4 regions of the Terrisporobacter muris genome follow, and region 2 is predicted to be linked to each of the others. Evidence: riboswitches for the same ligand, from Rfam matches in the RefSeq annotation. Region 2 holds a riboswitch; each other region holds the start of a gene.
The links. A riboswitch is a leader RNA that binds a small molecule or an ion and turns the genes downstream of it on or off. The one in region 2 is predicted to bind S-adenosylmethionine.
Positions count from the first base shown of each region.

Region 1 (4,790 bases), on a different contig from region 2:
GGATAGAAATAGCACCGAAAGAAAGTGAATGGGTAACTATAGTTCTATACGATAAAAACCTTATGAAAGCTCAATATCCAGATGCTAATACAGATTATAAAACAGTTATATTAAGTACGGAATATCTAGATAATGCGTATATAGAAATGAAAGCTAAAGGTGTTGAAGTAACTGATATAGTAACTATGCCTTATGCTAGATTATTCACATTTAAAGATCAAGATAATAACGAATATTTATTACGTGAAGATAAATTTTAAATAAAAAATGTTTGACAATTCCAAACATTCATATTAATATTAATTACAAATGAAAAATAATTAAAACAAATATTGAGAAGAGGAGAAATGGTGTTATGAAAAATTCAATAATTGCAATAAAATTAAATATACAACTTCATCATCACCATCATAGAACCAAGGGATTGTAAATTATGAAATTTAATTCATAGATACAAGCCCTTTTAGTGTTGTTAAAAAGGCTTGTATCTATGGTGGAATATATATAACAAATATTAACCACATAGGTATTAGCCTATGTGGTTTTTTTATTGCAATAATAAAAGATTAAATTATTAGGAGGAGAAAGAAATGAAAAAGATATCAAAGAAATTAATAATGGGATTAGCGGTTTTAGCAATTATGGTAGGAGCAGTAGGATGCAACAAAAAGAATGTGACTTCCGATGATAATGAAATAGTAATCGGATATGATAATACATACTTCCCAATGGGATATTTAGATGATAATGGAGATACAGTAGGGTTTGATGTGGATTTAGCTAAAGAAACCTTTAAAAGATTAAATATGGATGTTAAGTTCCAAAGTATAGATTGGTCAATGAAAGAAACTGAATTAAATTCAGGAAATATAGATGCTATATGGAATGGATACTCATTAACTGAAGAAAGAAAAGCAAAGGTTACTTATACAGATGCATATATGAAAAATAGCCAACTTATAGTGACATTAAAAAATTCGACAATTAAAAGTAAAGAAGATTTAAATGATAAGGTAGTAGGTACTCAACAAGGGTCTGCAGGATTAGAAGCATTAGAAAAAGATTCAGAGATATTAAATAGTTTAGATGGTTCGCCAATTTTATATGATACTTTTGATAAAGTCTTTAGAGATTTAGAAGCTGGAAGAATAGATGCTTTAGTTGGAGATGAAACTTTAGTTAAATATTATATAAGTAAAAAGGGTGAAGAAAAGTATAAAATATTAGATGATAATTTTGGAACAGAAGACTATGTTGTTGCATTTAGAAAAGAAGATATTGAACTTAGAGATAAAGTTAACAATACAATAAATGAGATAAAAGATGATAAAGTCTTTGATGAAATTTATAATAAATGGTTTGGAAAAGCTAAATAATATGTAAAAATTAAGAAATATAGATTAAGATACACAAGGAGGAAATTTCACTATGATAGAAGGATTAAAAGTTACATTATTAGTATTTTTTATAACGCTGATAATATCAATACCACTTGGAATTATGATAGGCTTTTTAAGAATATCCAAAAATAAAATAATAAGTCAAATAGCAAATTTATACATACTAATTATGAGAGGAACCCCCCTATTATTACAACTAGTATTTGTATTCTTTGGGCTTCCTTTAATGGGAATAGTATTTGATAGATTTGATGCTGTAATTGTAGCATTTTCACTAAATTATGCAGCTTATTTTGCTGAAATATTTAGAGGGGGGATCCAATCTATAGACAAAGGGCAATATGAAGGAGCTTTTGTATTAGGATTTAGCAAATTTGATATGTATAGAAGAATAGTTTTCCCTCAAGTTATAAAAAGAGTATTACCAGCTATGTCAAATGAAGTAATAACATTAATTAAAGACACAGCTATAGTATATGCCATAGGTTTAAATGATATATTAAGAATTGCTCAAATAGCACAAAATCGCCAAGCGAGTATAGTACCTTTAATAGAAGCTGGTGCAGTATATTTAGTGCTAATTGGAATTTTAACAATAATGTTTAAAAAAATTGAAAATAAATATGCGTATTATAGATAAATAGAGGTGAGACAAATATGCTAAAAGTAAAAAATTTAAATAAATCTTTTGGGGAGAATAAAGTATTAAATAATATAAATTTTGAAGTTAATACTGGAGAAGTATGTGTGATTTTAGGAAAATCAGGTGCAGGAAAAACTACAATTCTTAGATGTATAAATGGTCTTGAAACTTTTGATGATGGAGAAATTATAGTAGATAATTATGTAATGAAAGATAAAAGTCATATATCAAAGAATAGAGATAAAATAGGAATGGTATTCCAAAACTTTAACTTGTTTCCACATATGTCAGTATTGGAAAATATAATATCAGCACCAATAAATGTTCTTAAAAAACCAAAAGAAGATGCAATTAAACAAGCAAAAGATATTTTAAAAATGGTAGATTTAGAAGATAAAGTAGATGCTTATCCTTATGAATTATCTGGTGGTCAATGTCAAAGAGTTGCCATAGCAAGGGCATGTGCATTAACGCCAAAAGTTCTTTGTTTTGATGAGCCAACATCTGCGTTGGATGTTGATTCAATAGAAAAAGTTTTAAAAATTATAAGAAATCTAAAGGCTAAAGGTATGGCAATTCTAATAATAACTCATGATATAGGATTTGCTAATGATATCAATGATAAAATTATAAAAATAGGAAGCTAAGAATTAAAGAAAAATAAAAATATAAAAAATTAATTATACAATTTACATTAAAAAGAAACAGTGCTATGATAATTATCAAATTAAAAAATAAAAAATCTCTTATCTAGAGTGGTGGAGGGACTGGCCCTATGAAACCCGGCAACCAGTATATTTTTATATACACGGTGCTAAATCCTGCAGTAGGTTTACTGAAAGATAAGTATAAATTCGCTATTAAAACTTGAGTTTATACTCAAGTTTTTTTGTTTTAGAGGAATTAAAGTTTAACTAATGGAGGAATTAGAGAGATTTTTATTATCAATTTAAGGGGGATATTATTATGAAATCAAAAAAATTATTAAGTGTAGTGATGAGTGCGCTACTATGTGTATCATTAGCTGGATGTGCAACATCATCTGAATCTAAGGATGATAAAATAATCAAAGTAGGAGCTACATTAGTTCCAGGTGGTGAATTATTAGAAAAGTTGAAACCACTTATAGAAGAAAAAGGATATGGTTTAGAAGTTGTGACATTTAATGATTATATTTTACCTAATGAATCATTAAACAATGGAGAAATAGATGCTAATTTATTTCAACATAAGCCTTATTTAGATGAAGCAGTAAAAAGCAAAGGTTATGAAATAATGGCAGGGTCTAAGCTATATGTTTGTCCAGGAGTGTTATATTCTAAGAAAATAAACTCTATAGATGAATTTAAGAGTGGAGATACAATTGCTATAAGTGATAACGCTGCTTCTGCATCAAAGTCTTTAAGATATTTAGAAAGTGAAGGACTAATCACTTTAAAAGAAGGTGATATAGTAGGGGTTAATGACATTATTAAAAATCCAAAAAATTTAGATTTTGTTCAATTAGATGTGGCACAAATACCACCATCATTAGAAGATGTTACTGCTGGATTTGTTGATACAACTTATGCTATACCTGCAGGACTTAGTGCAGAAGAAGACGGAATCTATACAGCACCAGTAAATGATGAATATGCAAATTTACTTGCTTATAGAACGAAAGACAAAGATAATGAGAAAATAAAAGTATTAGAAGAGGTTCTTACATCTGATGAATGTAGAGAAATTATAGAATCTAAATATAAAGGAATTGTAATACCTGTATTTTAATATTAATACAGCCACTAAAATAAAAATATACATATAATTAGGAAAAAATATTTATTATGTTGTAATATTTTGTCTAATACTTATATATTAATTATAAAAATATTAAATCAAGGTTGTAGCTATATGAATGAATGACTTAGATTGATCTTAGACAGTATTTCTTTTCCAATATGGATAAAGGATTTAAGTTTCATCAGTGTTGGATTTTTCCTCTAATATATGAAAATGATAAAATACTGAAAATTGTAGGATGGGGATTGATGAATTAATTATAGTAGGGGAACTTCATGATATAGGCAAAATAGGGATTAGCGAAGAAATATTAATAAAAGAAGCTTGAGAGATGTGCTGGAACTCAGTTTTACCAAGTTGTTGAAAAATTTATTGAATGTATCAGATAGGAAATTTATGACAAGTAATTTAAAAATCACCATGATTGAATAGCAATACAAACATGGTATAATATAAATGTATTAAAAACTTAAACTATTTTGGAGGATAACATGGCAGGAAATATATTTGGGAAAATGGCAGCAGATACATTAGGTTTATCTGATATAGGTAAGATAATAGATCCAAATGACTTTAACAAAGTTGATGGAGATGACTACATAATGAATGAAGATGGTGAAAAAATCTACTTTGTTATAAAATCAAAATCAGATGAATACGTATTTACGAACAGAGGTCTAATACATGTAGATGGTGCATCTGCTGTAAGTAAAAAAAGAGTAGTAAAAAGACATGAGTTTCGTAGTGAAAATGTTCATTCAGTAACATTAGAAACTGCAGGAACAGTAGATTTAGATGTGGAAATTAAGTTTAGTTTTGCAGATAATTACTTTAGTATAGATGTTGATAAAAAACAAATAGAGCAACTAAAAGACTTATATAAAGCTTTATTTGAAATTGGAAAAATCCAACATAAGAATAGACAATCTTATGAATATGGGATGAAAAGTTTAGATATGGCTAAT
Region 1 is NZ_JANKBY010000272.1:158-4,947, reverse strand. Features, by position in the region: gene NSA58_RS15790 (VOC family protein) at 1-260, shown strand, start outside; gene NSA58_RS15785 (amino acid ABC transporter substrate-binding protein) at 591-1,376, shown strand; gene NSA58_RS15780 (amino acid ABC transporter permease) at 1,429-2,040, shown strand; gene NSA58_RS15775 (amino acid ABC transporter ATP-binding protein) at 2,058-2,690, shown strand; SAM riboswitch class I at 2,787-2,892, shown strand; gene NSA58_RS15770 (MetQ/NlpA family ABC transporter substrate-binding protein) at 3,010-3,813, shown strand; gene NSA58_RS15765 (PH domain-containing protein) at 4,317-4,790, shown strand, end outside.
Region 1: it holds a riboswitch for S-adenosylmethionine, as region 2 does, so the genes downstream of both, NSA58_RS15770 (MetQ/NlpA family ABC transporter substrate-binding protein) here and metK (methionine adenosyltransferase) in region 2, are expected to answer to the same signal.

Region 2 (5,709 bases):
ACAAATACAGTTTTAGCAGTTGGAAATGAAGCGAGAAAAATGATAGGTAGAACACCTGCAAATATAGTGGCAATAAAACCATTAAAAGATGGTGTTATTTCAGATTATGAAGCAACTGAAAAAATGTTAAAATACTTTACAGAAAAGATAGTAGAGAAAAAAGGATTTAGAAGGCTTGTAATGCCAAGAATAATGGTGTGTGTACCAACAGGTGTTACAGAAGTTGAAAAAAGGGCAGTAGAAGAAGCAACTAGAGAAGCTGGGGCAAGAGAAGTTTATATAATAGAAGAACCAATAGCAGCAGCGATTGGTGCTGGTATGGATATATCTCTACCAAATGGGAATATGGTAATAGATATAGGTGGAGGAACTACGGATATAGCTGTTATATCTCTTGGGGGAGCAGTAGTTAGTGACTCAATTAAAGTAGGTGGAGATAAGTTTGATGCTGCCATAGTAGCTTATATTAAGAAAAAGCATAATCTTCTTATAGGTGAAAGAAGCGCAGAAAAGCTGAAAATGGAAATTGGGACAGCTATGAAAGATAGTGAAGAAAAGCTTATGAAAATAAGTGGTAGAAATATAATAAAAGGACTTCCAGAAACTATAGAAGTAAGCTCAGAAGAAATAGCAGAAGCTTTAGAAGAATGTATAAAGCAAATAGTTGCTACAACTAGAGTAGTATTAGAAAAAATACCACCAGAATTGGCAGCTGACATAAGTACATCTGGGATAGTAATGACAGGTGGAGGAGCATTATTAAAGAATTTAGATAAGAGAATTGAAGAAGCAACAGGAATTAATGTAATAGTTGCTGACGATCCATTATCTTGTGTTGCAAGAGGAACTGGTTCATCATTAAGTACATTAGATTTATTAGAAACAGGTGGAACATTTAAAAGAAGAAATAAAAAATAATATAAAAGGGCTGTCATAATAATTTTAATTAGTATGTACGGCCCTTTTTAATTTGTAAGAATTTTATATTTTATATGAAATATGGATAAAACATAAAATCCAACTACTTAATGGAGCAACTAACCAGATTTATAGTCCGTTGCCACATTAACAAAGCGAATTTTCAGATAAGTACATAGATGATTATGTTTAAGTTGAGAGTAATATTGATAAAGCAATAGTTTCAGCCAATTCGAGAATAAAATGTAGTCGAACATTATTAAATGAAAATCTATTATTTTCATCTACTTTATCTACAATACCTACAATTGAATGAGATCCAATTTGCGGGAGTTTTTTACCTACGCCTTTACCTGGAAGAATGGGTCCTTTTCTAATTTGGATATTTCCTATATTATTTATAGAACCTAAGCAGGCATCAATAGCTAAGAATTCACTGTTAGGATGTTTTTCTTTTACTTGATCAATAGATTCATATATGTTCAAGGCATGAATAGGATTATCTAGGGTACCGTAAACGGGGTATTTAAAGTCGCTATTTTTAAGCATAGTACCGACTAAAGGACCTAAAGCATCTCCTATAGCACGATCCGTTCCTATACAAATAACAACGGTATTTTCATTAATTATATCTTTGAGTATTAAGCTTAATATTTCTATAACATTTTCTTTTTTATAGTTCACTTTGGCTAAATACATAGGAACTTACCTCCCTTCAAAAATATATGAACTACCTAATAAAAAAATACATAACTTTAATAAACATAAAGACACTTATATATTAATCATATGATGCAAGGTGTAATAGTGTTCATAAAATAAATAAATTCTTGACACTATATCAAAAAAAGGTTATCATATAGTTGTTAAAAGTAATATTAAAATATGTGTAATCGTGATTACACCTTATCAAGAGAGGCGGAGGGACAGGCCCTATGAAGCCCAGCAACCACTTCCAATATTTGGGGGACGGTGCTAAATCCTACTTAACGGAAACGTTAGAGAGATGAGGTTAGTTAATTAGAATTTTTATGTGATAATTAACCTCTTCTGTCAAAGAAGAGGTTTTATTTTTACCCAAATTGACAAAAATACATAATAAAAAGGAGGAAGTACAATGTCAAGACATTTATTTACATCGGAGTCAGTAACTGAAGGCCATCCAGATAAAATGTGTGACCAAATTTCAGATGCAATATTAGATGCTTTATTAGAGAAGGACCCTTTATCAAGAGTAGCTTGTGAAACAACTACAACTACAGGATTAGTATTAGTAGCAGGTGAAATATCTACAAAAGCTTATGTAGATATACAAAAAATAGTTAGGGATACAATAAAAGAAATAGGATATACAAGAGCTAAGTATGGATTTGATAGTCAAACTTGTGCAGTTATAACTGCTATAGACGAGCAATCATCAGATATAGCTATGGGAGTTGATGAAGCTTTAGAAAGTAGGAGTGGAGAACAAACTGAAGAAGAAATAGAAGCTATAGGAGCAGGAGATCAAGGTATAATGTTTGGATTTGCATGTAATGAAACTCCAGAATTAATGCCATTACCTATATCTTTAGCACATAAATTATCTAGAAGATTAACAGAAATAAGAAAAAATGAAACAGTAGATTATTTAAGACCAGACGGTAAAACTCAAGTTACAGTAGAGTACGATGGAAATAAGCCAGTAAGAGTACATACTATACTAATATCTACTCAACATAGTGAACATGTGGATAACGAAACTATAAGAAAAGATTTAATAGAGTTAGTAATAAAAGAAGTTATACCAGCAGATTTACTAGATGATGAAACTAAAATATACATAAATCCAACAGGAAGATTTGTTATAGGTGGACCACAAGGAGATACTGGTTTAACAGGAAGAAAAATAATAATAGATACTTATGGAGGATATGCTAGACACGGTGGTGGAGCATTCTCAGGAAAAGATGCAACTAAGGTTGATAGATCGGCTGCTTATGCTGCAAGATACGTTGCTAAAAATATAGTAGCTGCAGGACTTGCAGATAAGTGTGAAATAGAACTAGCTTATGCTATAGGTGTTGCTAAGCCATTATCTATATTTGTTGACACATTTGGAACAGGAAAAGTGTCAGAAGCTGAGTTAGTTGAATTAATTAATAAGAACTTTGACTTAAGACCAGGTGCTATAATAAGAGACTTAGACTTAAGAAAACCTATATACAGACAAACAGCTGCTTATGGACACTTTGGAAGAACTGACATTGATTTACCATGGGAAAGAACTGACAAAGCTGAAACATTAAGAAAACAATCTTCAGTAAAATAATTTTAATAATTAATATAAATAATAAAGAGTTGTAGAATATACGGCTCTTTATTTTTTTTACATTAAGTGATAACATAAAATATACTTATAATACTAATAATTATAAGTATGAGTTAATAAATGATTTTAGGAGAATTAAAATGGAAAAATTACAAGGAATGGTTAGCGATATAGTCTTTAAAAATGAAGAGAATGGTTACACTATAGCATCTTTAGCTAATGAAAATGATGAAATAACTATTGTAGGCTGTATGCCAACTTTATCTGTAGGAGAAAGTATAGAGGTTGAAGGAAAATGGATTAATCATAAAATTTATGGTTCTCAATTTGAGGTACAAAGCTTTATGCCTGTTACACCGTCTTCTTTAGAAGGTATTTATGTTTATTTATCTTCAGGTATGATTCATGGAATAGGCGAAAAAATGGCTAAAAGGATAATAGATAAATTTGGTGTAGATACTTTAAATATTATTCAAAATACTCCAGAAAGATTAACTGAAGTAGAAGGAATAGGTATGAAAAAAGTCAAGCAAATCCAAGAGAGCTATGAAGAAAATAGAGAGCTTAGAAATATAATAATACAACTATCTCCTTATGGAATAACTCCTAATTATTGTTTAAGAATATATAAAAAATACAAAGATAAGTCTTTAGAAGTGATAAATAAAAATCCATACAGATTAGCAGAAGAAGTAAGAGGTATAGGATTTAGAATAGCTGATGATATAGCTAGCAAGATTGGTATAGATAAATATTCTCCAGATAGAATTATGCAAGGTATTTTATTTACACTAAATCAAAGTCTAGGGAGTGGTCATACATACTTGCCTAAAAGGGTATTGATTGAACAATCAGTTAAAATTTTAGGTGTAGAGCCCACATTTGTAGAAAATGGAATCATAGATTTGGCATACAATCAAAAATTACATTTAGAAAATAGAGATGGAGAAATTTTAGTATATTTAATGATGTATTATATATGTGAAAATGGTGTGTGTAAGGAAATTGTAAAGTTATCTCAACATGAAACTAAAGATTTACATATTAATATAGATGAAGAAATAAAAATTGTTGAAAAAGAAGATGAAATAAGTTTAGCCAATAATCAAATCTTAGCAGTAAAAGAAGCTATAAATAATGGAGTAACAATTATTACAGGTGGTCCTGGTACAGGAAAAACTACAACTATAAATACTATAATAAAAATATTTGAAAATAACGATCAAAAGGTAGTTTTATGTGCTCCAACAGGTAGGGCAGCTAAAAGAATGAGTGAAACTTCAAATAAAGAAGCTAAGACTATTCATAGGCTTCTAGAAATGGGATTTTCCACAGATGGTGATGAATTAACATTCTTTAAAGATGAAGAAGACCCCATAGAGGCAGATGTAATAATATTAGACGAGGCATCTATGGTTGATATTATATTAATGTATAATCTGCTAAAAGCAATAAAACTAGGAACAAGGTTACTTTTAGTTGGAGATAGTGATCAGTTACCGTCAGTAGGAGCAGGAAATGTTCTAAAAGATATAATCGATTCTGGTGTAATAAAGACAGTGCGATTAGATGAAATATTCAGGCAAGCAAGAGAAAGTATGATAGTAGTAAATGCCCATAAGATAAATAATGGAGAACCATTATTTTTAAATGTTAAAAATAAAGATTTCTTCTTCTTGAGAAAAAATACAAACGAAGAAATTTTAAATGAAATAATAGGCCTTGTTAGCGAAAGGCTACCTAAGTTTTATAACTTTGATAAATTAAAAGATATACAAGTGTTAACATCCATGAGAAAAGGTGACCTAGGTGTAACAAATCTAAATATAGAATTACAAAAATACCTTAACCCTCCTAATAAATATAAACAAGAAGAAGAGTTTGCTAAGAGAACTTTTAGAGTAGGGGACAAAGTAATGCAAATTAGAAATAACTACACGAAAAAATGGGAAACAGAAGACAAAAGTGATAATGGTGAAGGTATATACAATGGAGATATTGGATATATATTTCATATAGATAAAGATAAGAAGACTGTTTTTGTACTTTTTGATAAGGTGAAAATTGCTTCTTATAAATATGATGAACTAGATGAACTTGATCATAGTTTTTGTACTACAATTCACAAAAGTCAAGGGAGTGAATTCCCTGTAGTAGTTATACCTATAGTTTGGGCTCCTCCTATGCTACTAAGTCGTAATTTACTCTATACTGCAGTAACAAGGGCAAAAAAACTTGTTGTATTAGTTGGTGATGTTAAGTATTTAGAACAAATGATCAAAAATAATAGAATAAATGACAGATACTCTAATTTATCATATAAATTAAATAAATTTATAAAAGAAGGGTTGTTAAGTAGATAATAATGAGATTTATATCAAAGTTAATTCCAAATAATATAAGAGAAACTATAAAGGTTCTAATAAATTATGTTTATCCTAGAAATATAACTTGCATAATTTGTGATAATCCCATAAAAC
Region 2 is NZ_JANKBY010000184.1:1,070-6,778, reverse strand. Features, by position in the region: gene mreB (rod shape-determining protein) at 1-918, shown strand, start outside; gene yyaC (spore protease YyaC) at 1,108-1,617, opposite strand; SAM riboswitch class I at 1,822-1,931, shown strand; gene metK (methionine adenosyltransferase) at 2,036-3,229, shown strand; gene recD2 (SF1B family DNA helicase RecD2) at 3,370-5,592, shown strand; gene NSA58_RS13080 (ComF family protein) at 5,595-5,709, shown strand, end outside.

Region 3 (5,709 bases), on a different contig from region 2:
TTGAATTTCCCATAGCTCTAAATAGTGCTGCCCCACCATTATATATTGCTATAAAAGGAATTGACATAAATACTATAGTTAAATAAGTATTAGAATAGCTCATAACATCTTTTTCTATGTGTCCAAAAACTATATTAAGAATAAAATATTTGCTTAAATATCCAATTATCATGACAGTAATCGAGCTTAAAAATAGAAAAAGGATAAGTTGATCTGCACTTTTACATGCTTTATCTTCTTTCTTTTGGCCCAAATATTGGCCTGCTACAACAGCTCCCCCTGTTGCAAGAGCTGTAAAAATATTCATTATAAGAATATTTATACTATCTACTAATGATACTGCTGATACAGCTGATTCCCCTATACTTGCAATCATAATAGAATCAACTAAACCTACTGTCACTAGTAAAAATTGCTCTATTATTAAAGGAAAAATAAGTTTATATAAACTTTTATCAGAGAATAAATATCCATTTGCTTTTGAAGTAACTTCCATAGTATACCCTCCTTGAAATTTTTACCAATAACAATTATAGCAGATATTCACTTTGTATACATAAGTTTCAATCCCTTTAATATAAAAAAGAAGATGAATGTTATCACCTTCCTTTTTCTTAGTTCTATAATGATGCTTTTTCTAAAGCTTGATTTAAATCCCAAATTAAATCATCTATATCTTCTATTCCCACAGAAACTCTTATCATATCTGGAGTAACTTCTGCCAATTCTTGTTCTTTTTCATTTAATTGAGCATGAGTTGTACTAGCTGGATGAATTACCAGTGATTTAGCATCTGCAACATTAGCAAGGTGAGAGAATATTTGAAGGGATTCTATAAATTTAATTCCTGCTTCCAATCCTCCTTTTATTCCAAAAGTAAATATAGACCCTGGTCCCTTAGGTAAATATTTTTGACCTAAGTCATAATATTTATTTCCTTTTAAACCTGGATAGTTTACCCAAGCAACTTTAGGGTGATTATTTAAAAATTCTGTAATTTTCTTAGTATTTTCCACATGTCTTTCCACCCTCAAAGATAAAGTCTCAAGTCCTATTAATAATTGGAATGCACTTTGTGCACTTAGAGATGCTCCTGTATCTCTTAAGTATTGAGCCAATAACTTTGTAGCATAAGCTGACTTTCCGCAATCCTTAGCATAATTTAATCCATTATAAGATAAGTCTGGTTCTGTTAAGCATGGGAATTTTCCACTTTCTATCCAATCAAAGTTACCACTATCAACTACTACTCCACCTAAAGTTGTTCCATGTCCACCTATAAATTTTGTAGCTGAATGAACAACTATGTCTACCCCATAATCAAATACTTTTACTAAATAAGGTGTTCCAAAAGTATTATCTAACATAAATGGAATTTTAGCTTCATGAGCTATCTCTGCAATTTTTTCTATATCAATAATATTTATTCCTGGATTTCCTATAGTTTCTGCATAAACAAGTCTTGTTTTATCATTTATAGCATCTCTAAAACTTTCTGGATCATCAGGATTTACAAAATGAGTTGTTATCCCTAGTTTAGGTAACATATTTGATAATAAATTAAATGTTCCACCATAAATTGTTGGTGCAGCAACTATTTCATCACCAGCTTGAAGTATATTTAATATAGCTGCATTTATTGCCCCCATTCCTGAAGAAAAAGCCACAGCTCCTACTCCACCTTCAAGTAGTGCCATTCTTTCCTCAAATACAGCCACAGTTGGATTTGATATTCTTGAGTAAATATGTCCATCTGTTTTTAAAGCAAATAAATCTGCACCATGAGCCACACTTTCAAAGCAATATGATGTTGTTTGATAAATTGGAACTGCTCTAGCTCCCGTAGATGAATCTGGTTGTTGTCCCCCATGAATTTGTAATGTTGCAAAGCCTAACTTTCTTTCACTCATTATTTGTATCCCCCTTGTTATTTAATATAAATAATATTAAACAATATATAAAAAACCTTACAAGTTATATCTCATAATATAAAAAAGACTCTTTTATCTTAAAGATAAAAGAGTCTTAATAATCTAAGATTTATCTCTTATCTTTCTTATGTTTCCATAAGTAGGATTTAGCACCTATCTAATATAGGTTGCTGGACTTCTTTGGGCCTATTCCCTCCATCACTCTTGATAAGATTTTTTACTATTAATTTAATAAGTTAATTGTATACATGTTTTTATTATCTTGCAATAAAAAAATTATTTTTTTTGAGCTACTCTAAGTTTTGCACTTCTAGCTCTTGGATTTCTTTCAATTTCTTCATCACTAGGAAGTATTGGTTTTCTTGTTATAATCTTAACTTCTGACTTTTTATTACATTGACAAATTGGAAGCTCTGGTGGACATACACAACTTAAAGCTAAGTCTTTGAATTCATTTTTAACTATTCTATCTTCTAAAGAATGGAAAGTTATTATACAAACTCTTCCTCCCTTATTCATCATAGATACAGCATCCTCTATCATTTTATTTATTACACCAAGCTCATTGTTTACTTCTATTCTTATAGCTTGAAATGTTCTCTTCGCAGGGTGTGGTCCATCTATTCTAGCTTTTTTAGGTATTGCTTTTTTGATAACATCAACAAGCTCACCAGTTTTTTCAATTGGACCATTCGCTTCTCTTTCTTCTACTATGAATTTTGCAATTCTTTTTGCCCAATTATCTTCACCATAATCTTTGATTATCTTAGCTAATTGTTCTTCACTATAAGTGTTTACCACGTCATAAGCAGAAAAATCTTTTCTAACGTCCATTCTCATATCTAATGGTGCATCATGCATATAAGAAAATCCTCTATCAGCTTCATCAAGTTGATGAGAAGATACACCTAAATCAGCAAGTACTCCATCTATTTTGTAAACACCTATTTTTTCCAGCTCTGATTTGAGATTTTCAAAATTACTGTGTACAAATCTTACTCTATCTGAGTACTCAGCTAATCTTTCTTTTGCCGTAGCTATGGCATTTTTATCTTGATCAAATCCTATAAATAATCCTTTATCAGATAATCTCTTTACTATTTCTTTTGAATGACCTGCACCACCCATGGTACAGTCAACATATACTCCATCTTCTTTTATGTCTAAATTTTCAATACATTCATCTAGTAGTACTGACACATGATTAAATTCCATTTTTTCTTCTCCTTAAGAGTTACTAGTTAGCCTCTATTTTTCTTCTTTGATAATATTTTATGTAAAATCAAACAAACTATAATTGTTACTAAACTTATTACTTGAGCCATTCTAAGTTGACCAATCATAAGAGAATCTGTTCTAAGTCCTTCTATGAAAAATCTTCCTATAGAATATAATATTAAATAAGTTATAGCCAATTGACCTTCATATTTTTTCTTTTTTCTAAAACACCATAAGAATATGAATATACCTAAATCCCAGATAGATTCATATAAAAATGTTGGATGAACTTTTATTCCATCCACAATTATTCCCCATGGTAAACTTGTTGGACCTCCATGAGCTTCTCCATTTATATAATTTCCCCATCTTCCTATAGCTTGACCTAATGGAATACCAATCATTACAGTATCAGCCATTTTGAAGAAATTAATCTTTTTAATCTTAGTATATATAAAACCTGCTAATATACCACCTATTAAAGCCCCATGTATTGCCATTCCTCCACCCCTGAAATTTAATATTTCAGATAAGTGGTTTGAATACCAAGACCAATTAAAAATAACATAATAAAGCCTTGCACCTAAAAGTCCACATGGTATAGCAATTATGGCTAAATTTAATAAATCATCTTCACTTATTTTTACTCTTTTTCCTTCTTTTAATGCTATAAACACACATAGTATCATAGCCAATGCCATTAATACGCCGTACCACATTATATCTAATCCGAATATCGTAAATGCCACTCTATCCATTATTTCACCTCTTATAGTTTAAATAATCTTTTAAAAAATCCTTTTTTCCTTACTTCTTCTTTATAAGGTTTTGATATATTTAAATCCTCATTATTTATTATCGCATTATTATTTTTAACAAATAAGTTATCCGCAATTTCTTTTGAATATTTCTCACATACATATTTATAAGCATCTAAAAATATAGGTGTTCTTCTTTTGCTACGATGAGCATCTGTTCCAACTACATGAACCATATTTCTATTTATTAATGTATCACAAGTTCTTTGCAATTCTTTTCCACTTTTACCTAAAATACTATGAGAATTTATTTGTATTATAGCTCCAGCATTAATAACATCATATATTAAATCCGGATTTTCTTGAACTTCTATATATCTTTCCACATGTGCAAAAACTGGTATATAGTTTTTTTCTTTTAATTCATACACTATATTACATAAATCACTTGGAAAATTTGTAGGAGGAAGCTCTATTAGTATGTATCTACTATTATTTAAAGTGTAAAAATCTAATTCGTCAATTTGCTTTATTAAATCTTTAGTATAGTAAATTTCATTCCCAATTAATACTTCAATATCTATCATATTTTCTTTTAAAACATTATTAAAGTCTTTTAGCTCTTTTAATAATTCTTCGCCTTTTTTATACCTGAAATCTGGATGATAATGCGATGTATTAACAATCTTTTTTATACCTTGTTCCCTAGCTATTAGTGCCATTTCTATCGACTCATTCAAGCTTCGTGAACCATCATCTACCTCAGGCAAAATATGGCAATGTATATCAATCATAAAACATAGCCTCCTTATACCCTAAATAATTATATTTTTCATTCTTTATTATATCAGTTTCTTCTTAATAAAAAAATAGAATGCCTTAATTATAATGAATTAATAAATATTTTACAACTAAAAAAAGGATAATTAAAGTGTATTTTTAACTAAAATTACCTTTTTAATTAAAACCCTACAATTATCCTTTATTTTATTACATTTTCATTTTTATATAATTATTATCTAGGCTCTGCAATAGATATTACACAATTTTCTTCTTTAAAGTGATTATTTAATCTTTCAGTAACCTCTTCAAATGTAATTTCTTTCATGACTTCTACGTAATCAAGCAAATTTATGCCTTTAAATTTATAAGTTATAAAATTATTAGCTATAAAAGTAACTGAGTCGAAATATTTTATAAAGTTACCTATGTGTTTTTTCTTTGTTCTTTCAAACCCTTCTTTATCTAGACCTTCACATTTGAATTTTTCAATATAAGACATAATAATTTCTTTTACCTTGTGAGGATCTTTTGATTCACCACCTATAGATGTATATGAATAGTCTATTTGTGAAGAGAATCCTGCACCAAAACTTGGAGTTATAAGTCCTTGCATATATAAGTCTTCGTATATGGCACTACCTTTTTTAAATAACATATCAGTAAGAATATCTGTCATTACTTCATATCTTAACAATTCCTTACCTTTTATTCCTACTTTATCATCTTTGAAGCAAATAGAGAACATTGGCATCGATATAGGAAATTTTTCTACTATTTCTTTTTGTTTTACTTCATTAGGTTCTTCTGGATAAAATCTTACAATTTCTTCTTGAAGTTTTTGTATATCTTTATGATTAGCTTTTCTTACATGATTAAATACTTCTTCTTCATTTAAATCACCTACAACAAATAAAATCATATTTCCTGGGTTATAAAATGTATTGTAGCATTTATATAACTCTTCTTTAGTTATTTTATAAATACTATCTACAGTACCTGCAATATCTATTTTTGTTGGA
Region 3 is NZ_JANKBY010000012.1:2,946-8,654, forward strand. Features, by position in the region: gene NSA58_RS01975 (MATE family efflux transporter) at 1-496, opposite strand, end outside; gene NSA58_RS01980 (O-acetylhomoserine aminocarboxypropyltransferase/cysteine synthase family protein) at 621-1,910, opposite strand; SAM riboswitch class I at 2,045-2,145, opposite strand; gene rsmH (16S rRNA (cytosine(1402)-N(4))-methyltransferase RsmH) at 2,208-3,146, opposite strand; gene lgt (prolipoprotein diacylglyceryl transferase) at 3,173-3,907, opposite strand; gene NSA58_RS01995 (tyrosine-protein phosphatase) at 3,919-4,701, opposite strand; gene yfmH (EF-P 5-aminopentanol modification-associated protein YfmH) at 4,923-5,709, opposite strand, start outside.
Region 3: it holds a riboswitch for S-adenosylmethionine, as region 2 does, so the genes downstream of both, NSA58_RS01980 (O-acetylhomoserine aminocarboxypropyltransferase/cysteine synthase family protein) here and metK (methionine adenosyltransferase) in region 2, are expected to answer to the same signal.

Region 4 (5,709 bases), on a different contig from region 2:
TTTTCTACAGTAATTTTTTTATTTTCAGTAGTTATAGCTACTTGAGATTCCATAGTTGATAGATTACTCACCATATTATTTTTTGAGTCTAAGTATACATATTTATCCTGTGAATTAAATTCTATCTTACCACTAGATTCCATTGCAAGAGTACATGCACCTGGTTTCAAATTAGTAATTTTAAATTTTATAGTATCAGTTTTACCTGTTATTTTCATAGTTATTTCACCATAATCAATAACCTCTTGCGAAGTATTCTTTACTATTATAGCTAATACATTCTCTTTATTTACATCACTACCATCTTCTATAAACTTCCCAGAATATTCACCAATACTTACAATCTCCATGTTTTTATATGGAATAGAATAAGGAATACTCATTCCACCTACAGTTGTATTTTGTCCATTATCTTCACTTACTTCACCTTCACCTGAAGTATAACCTTCTATTTTATCAATATCCAGTTTATTTATATCAACTACTAATTTTTCTTCTTCAGCAATCGGATCTACTTTCTCTTCTACTTTTACATTAGTTTTTTCAGCTGCTTTATCTTTTTCTACATAGTATCCTATGACGCCTAAACCCGTTAGACATATTAAGATAGCAGATATTATAATTATTAATATCTTCTTCAAAATAACCTCTCCTCATCTCCCATTTTTCATAATAATTGTCTTTATAATAGCATTTATTTTAATTAAATTCCCTTTGTTTTATATAATAATTTTATTGTATCTTATATTAGTAAGTTTTTCAAACAAAAAATAAGCTTCATTTTGTAATATTACTAAAAAAAGTTGCTAAACACAGCAACTCTTTATCTATGTTAACAACTTAGATTTTACATAAACTACACCCTCGTATATTTTCAACAAAATCCCTCTTATAGGAAGTAAAACCATCCACACTTTGAAAACATTTTCCCAAAAATAAGAATAACAATCTAACACTCTTCCTTTTCTAATTATCTTTCGAGCTACCGCCACCACATTACAAGGCCTAACCCATCCATCAAACTGTAAGTTTCCATCACCAATAGTTAAGTATCCCAAGTCTGATATGTCATGAATTCTATGAAGTAAGTATTTGCCATGCTTTGACTTGAATAATATAATTTCACCTTTATTTAATTTAGTAAAATTTCTTTTTTCAAGTATTACTTTATCCCTATTTTCTACTATTAACGGTGACATAGACTTACCTTTAACTGTGACTATTGCTTCATTTACTTTGCTTAATAATTCTTCAATATTAGGATATAAATCCTGGTTAGAAAATTTATTTATATTTCTAATCATAAGACTTCCTCCTTTACTTAAATATCAGCGATACCCTTATAATATAATTCTACTAATAGATTCCAAATCCTTTATTATAAATATGATTTCTAAAATATTGTTAATAATTACAAGCATTAACAATTCATAATACTTTTAAACCTTCCACATTATTTTATAAATACGCATAGTTTTTATTTTATAGAGTCTAGTTTTACAATATTTGTTATAATACAATTATGAATTTCAATTAAACATAGAAAAGGGGGAGAATTTTTGACGCAAAAAAATAAAAAATTCAAATTTGCAAAAGTAGTAATTATATTATTAGCATTATTAATAGCCATTCCAGTTTTTACATTCTACTCTTTTTACAATAAGTTAAATACAACAAGTGCAAGTGTTGAAGATACTTATGAATCTAAATATGAAAAAGTAGATGGTATAACAAACATATTATTATTGGGTACTGATGGAAGAGAAAAGGAGCTAGCTTATCGCTCTGACTGTATGATGATTGCAACTATTGATTCCAACAATAAAAATATAAAATTAACTTCTCTTGCTCGTGATACTTATGTAGATATTCCAGGTAAAGGGAAAGGTAAACTAAATGCAGCTTATTTTTGGGGTAAAGAAAAATTATTATTCCAAACTATTGAAGAAAACTTTGAAATAAAATTGGATAAATTTATTCAAGTTGACTTTGATAATTTGATGAACATTGTGTTTATATTAGGTGGAGTGGAAGTAGACGTTAAAGAACATGAGGTCGATATAACTAATAAATATATTGTACCTTCATATCAGCAATGTACTTATTCTAATAAAGGGGACATGAAGCTTTTAAGTTCACCTGGCAAACAAGTGCTAAATGGATATCAAGCTATTGCTTATACTAGAATAAGAATTACAGATAGTGCTATACATAGAGATCAAAGACAACGAACAGTTATTCTTTCTATGATAGATACTGTAAAAGATATGGATTTTTCTAAATATCCTCATTTATTAAATACATTACTTCCATATGTATCTACAAACCTTACTCCACAAGATATAATAAACATAGCTTTTACAGCATATAATTTTAAACCACTAACTATAAAACAAGGACAATTCCCAATAATCGATAACGTCCATGTTAAAGGCGGTAAATATAAAAACGCCGGATGGGTTTGGCTATATGATTTAAACTCAAGACAAGTTTTACAAGACTTTATAAATAATGATATTGATATGGATAAGCACGAATATTTAAAAGATAATAGTAATGTACAACTTAATTATTAAATTTAAAAGATAATACAAAATGCTGTAGCATAGGTTTAGTCACTTATGCTACAGCATTTATTTATAAAAAAGTTACATCTTAACCATAGATGCACCTGTTAAAGTCGTTCTATATATATTATCACTAAGCACTCCTTCAAATGGATCATATGAATCAATTACAACTCTTCCAAAATACATTCTACTATTCGAAGTATTTATACTGTAATACCATTGATTTTTACTTGCTTTTTTTATAGTCTTTCGGCTGCTTCCATCTAACTTCATTGAGCATATACTACCATTTGTATTGATATAATACATTTTATTATTATATAAATTTATGCCTTTAGTAAAATGCTTTGATAAACGTTTGTTATTTTTTCCAGTAGAAGATATTTTGTATACTTGGCAAGTATCGTCATTTTCATCATAAAGATTTTTATCATTATAAATTGTATAGTATATATTTCCTTTATAATAAACCATATCATCTATACAAGACTCTTCTTTTTTGCCTGATTTATATTTATAAACTGTTGTTCTAGACTTAGTTTTTTTGTTTATTTTGTAGATTATAGAAGTCTCATCCCCTATAGCTGATATGTATATATAATCTCCAGATAATGACATGTCACCTATATATCTAGATGTTGTAGTATATAAAGTTGATACAGTTTTCTTAGTTGATAAGTTATAACGACATAAAGATGACACTTCATCATAATTACTATTCGTTGTTTCCTTTATGTAGTATAAGTAATTATCTTGTACAATAAATGAATTATATCCGTAATTTCCTATTAATTTAGTTTTTCCTGTACCATCAGTTTTAACTCTATATATTCCATAGTTGTTACCTGAATCATATACTCCCACATAATATATATAATTTCCAACTACATTTATGTATGGCTCTTCTGCTGCATTATTTACTATTTGTTTTTTTGTACTTCCATTTTTATAAGTTCTGTAAATATAATAATAGTTTGACTCTTCAGTTTTTTTGTATATCTTACTGCTTCTTACATAAGAGTAGTTCCCTCTGGTCGCTGAGTAGCCTCCGTTACTTATGTTTGAATTGCTGTTACCATATACTGAGGCTGCATCAACATTCTTTGTAAAACCACAAGTAATTATTGTGCATACCACTAATACGGCAGATAAAATTTTCTTTAATTTACTCATATATTCCCTCCATAATCCTTATATAAGTTTAATATATCCCAATATAACCTTTTCCTCTATATTTCTTATTAAATTGTAATATATTTATAAGTTATCTAATTATATTTTTGAACTTGACAAATTTCGACTTTTTTTATAAAATATACGCTGGAACTTAAATAAAATATTCCTTATCAAGAGAGGTGGAGGGACTGGCCCTATGAAACCCAGCAACCGGTCGAAAGACAAAGGTGCTAATTCCTACAGAAGAATTCTGGAAGATAAGATTACGTATATAATCTCTTTCTTACCGGAAAGAGATTTTTTTATATAAAATTTTAATCAAAACTCATATTTTAGTTAAATTATTTCTGATTTAAAATCAAATTATAAGGTAATAAAATAAATAGAATTAAAGGAAATGGAGAAATACAAGTAATATGATCAAAATAGATACAAAAACAATAGTGACAATCGGCGTTGCTGCTGCTCTTTATGGAGCCTTAGGATTTGTTGGAATTCCCATTGGTCCCAATACACAATTAAAACCTGCCATAGCACTACTTGCAATCTTTTCTGCTCTATTTGGTCCATTAGTTGGATTTTCAATGGGCTTTTTAGGTCATATGCTGACTGACATGATTGCTGGTTGGGGAATCTGGTGGGGCTGGGTAGCAAGCTCTGGTATTATGGGTCTTTTTATGGGCCTAGTTTTCAGATGCAAGAAATTTAGCATAAAAGATGGTTTATGCAATAAGTTCCACGTTTCATATCTTGTAATTACAGGTATGATTGGTATTATCTTAGCATTTATATTTGCTGCTGGTTTCGACGTAGTTGTTATGGGTGAACCTTTAGACAAAATGAAAATTCAAGCTGCTCTTGCCATATTTACAAATGGAATAGTATTTTTAGGTATTGGAGTTCCAACTATACTAGGTTTCGTTAGAGCAAATAAAAAAAATAGTGGATTAAAGATTGAGGACTAAAGTCTCAATCTTTAATCCACTATGGCGCCAACGATATGGCTTTGCTCGCGCTTCAGCCATCTCCGTTGCTTAAAATTTTTATAACATAGCGCCAACGATATGGCTTTGCTTACGCTTCAGCCATCTCCGTTGCTTAAAATATCAATCTAAAAATCGAGGACTAAATAAAGTAAAAAATAAGGAGAATATAATGATAAGTTTTAAAAACTTTAGTTTTAAATACAACAATGTAGTTGATAAAACTTTAAAAAATATAGATATAACTATAAATAAAGGTGAAAAAGTCTTAATAGTAGGACCAAGCGGTTCTGGAAAATCTACTCTTTCTCATTGTATAAACGGACTTATTCCTTTTTCATACAGTGGTGAAATTGAAGGCGAACTTATAATAGATAATATTAAACCTTATGAAAAAAGTTTATCGGATGTAAGTAAAAAAGTCGGTACAATAATGCAAGATCAAGACTCTCAATTTATAGGCCTTTCTGTTGGAGAAGATGTTGCATTTAACTTTGAAAATGACGCCATACCAGTTAAAGAAATGAAAGTTAAAGTTGTAAATGCACTCGAATTAGTAAACATGGTTGATTTTATTAATCACAGTCCTTATGAATTATCCGGAGGACAAAAACAAAGAGTCTCATTAGCTGGAGTTCTTGGCAATGATGCTGAAATACTTCTTTTCGATGAGCCTTTAGCTAACTTAGATCCAGCTAGCGGAAAAGAAGTCATGGAGTTAGTTAATAGTATTCATGAAAAAACAAACAAAACTATTATAATAGTTGAACATAGAATTGAAGATGTTCTAGAACAAGCTTTTGATAAAGTTATTGTTATAGACAGAGGTGAAGTTAAAGCTATTGGTACTCCTGATGATATCTTAAAATCAGACATATTGTCAAAAAGCGGACTTAGAGAACCTCTTTATGTATCTGCTATGAAATATGCCAATTGCAATCTAGATAAAATAAATAACTTAAGAGACTTCAATAACTTGG
Region 4 is NZ_JANKBY010000109.1:3,784-9,492, reverse strand. Features, by position in the region: gene NSA58_RS10015 (hypothetical protein) at 1-641, opposite strand, end outside; gene NSA58_RS10010 (S26 family signal peptidase) at 828-1,304, opposite strand; gene NSA58_RS10005 (LCP family protein) at 1,560-2,576, shown strand; gene NSA58_RS10000 (DUF5050 domain-containing protein) at 2,649-3,743, opposite strand; SAM riboswitch class I at 3,911-4,010, shown strand; gene NSA58_RS09995 (ECF-type riboflavin transporter substrate-binding protein) at 4,163-4,711, shown strand; gene NSA58_RS09990 (ABC transporter ATP-binding protein) at 4,902-5,709, shown strand, end outside.
Region 4: it holds a riboswitch for S-adenosylmethionine, as region 2 does, so the genes downstream of both, NSA58_RS09995 (ECF-type riboflavin transporter substrate-binding protein) here and metK (methionine adenosyltransferase) in region 2, are expected to answer to the same signal.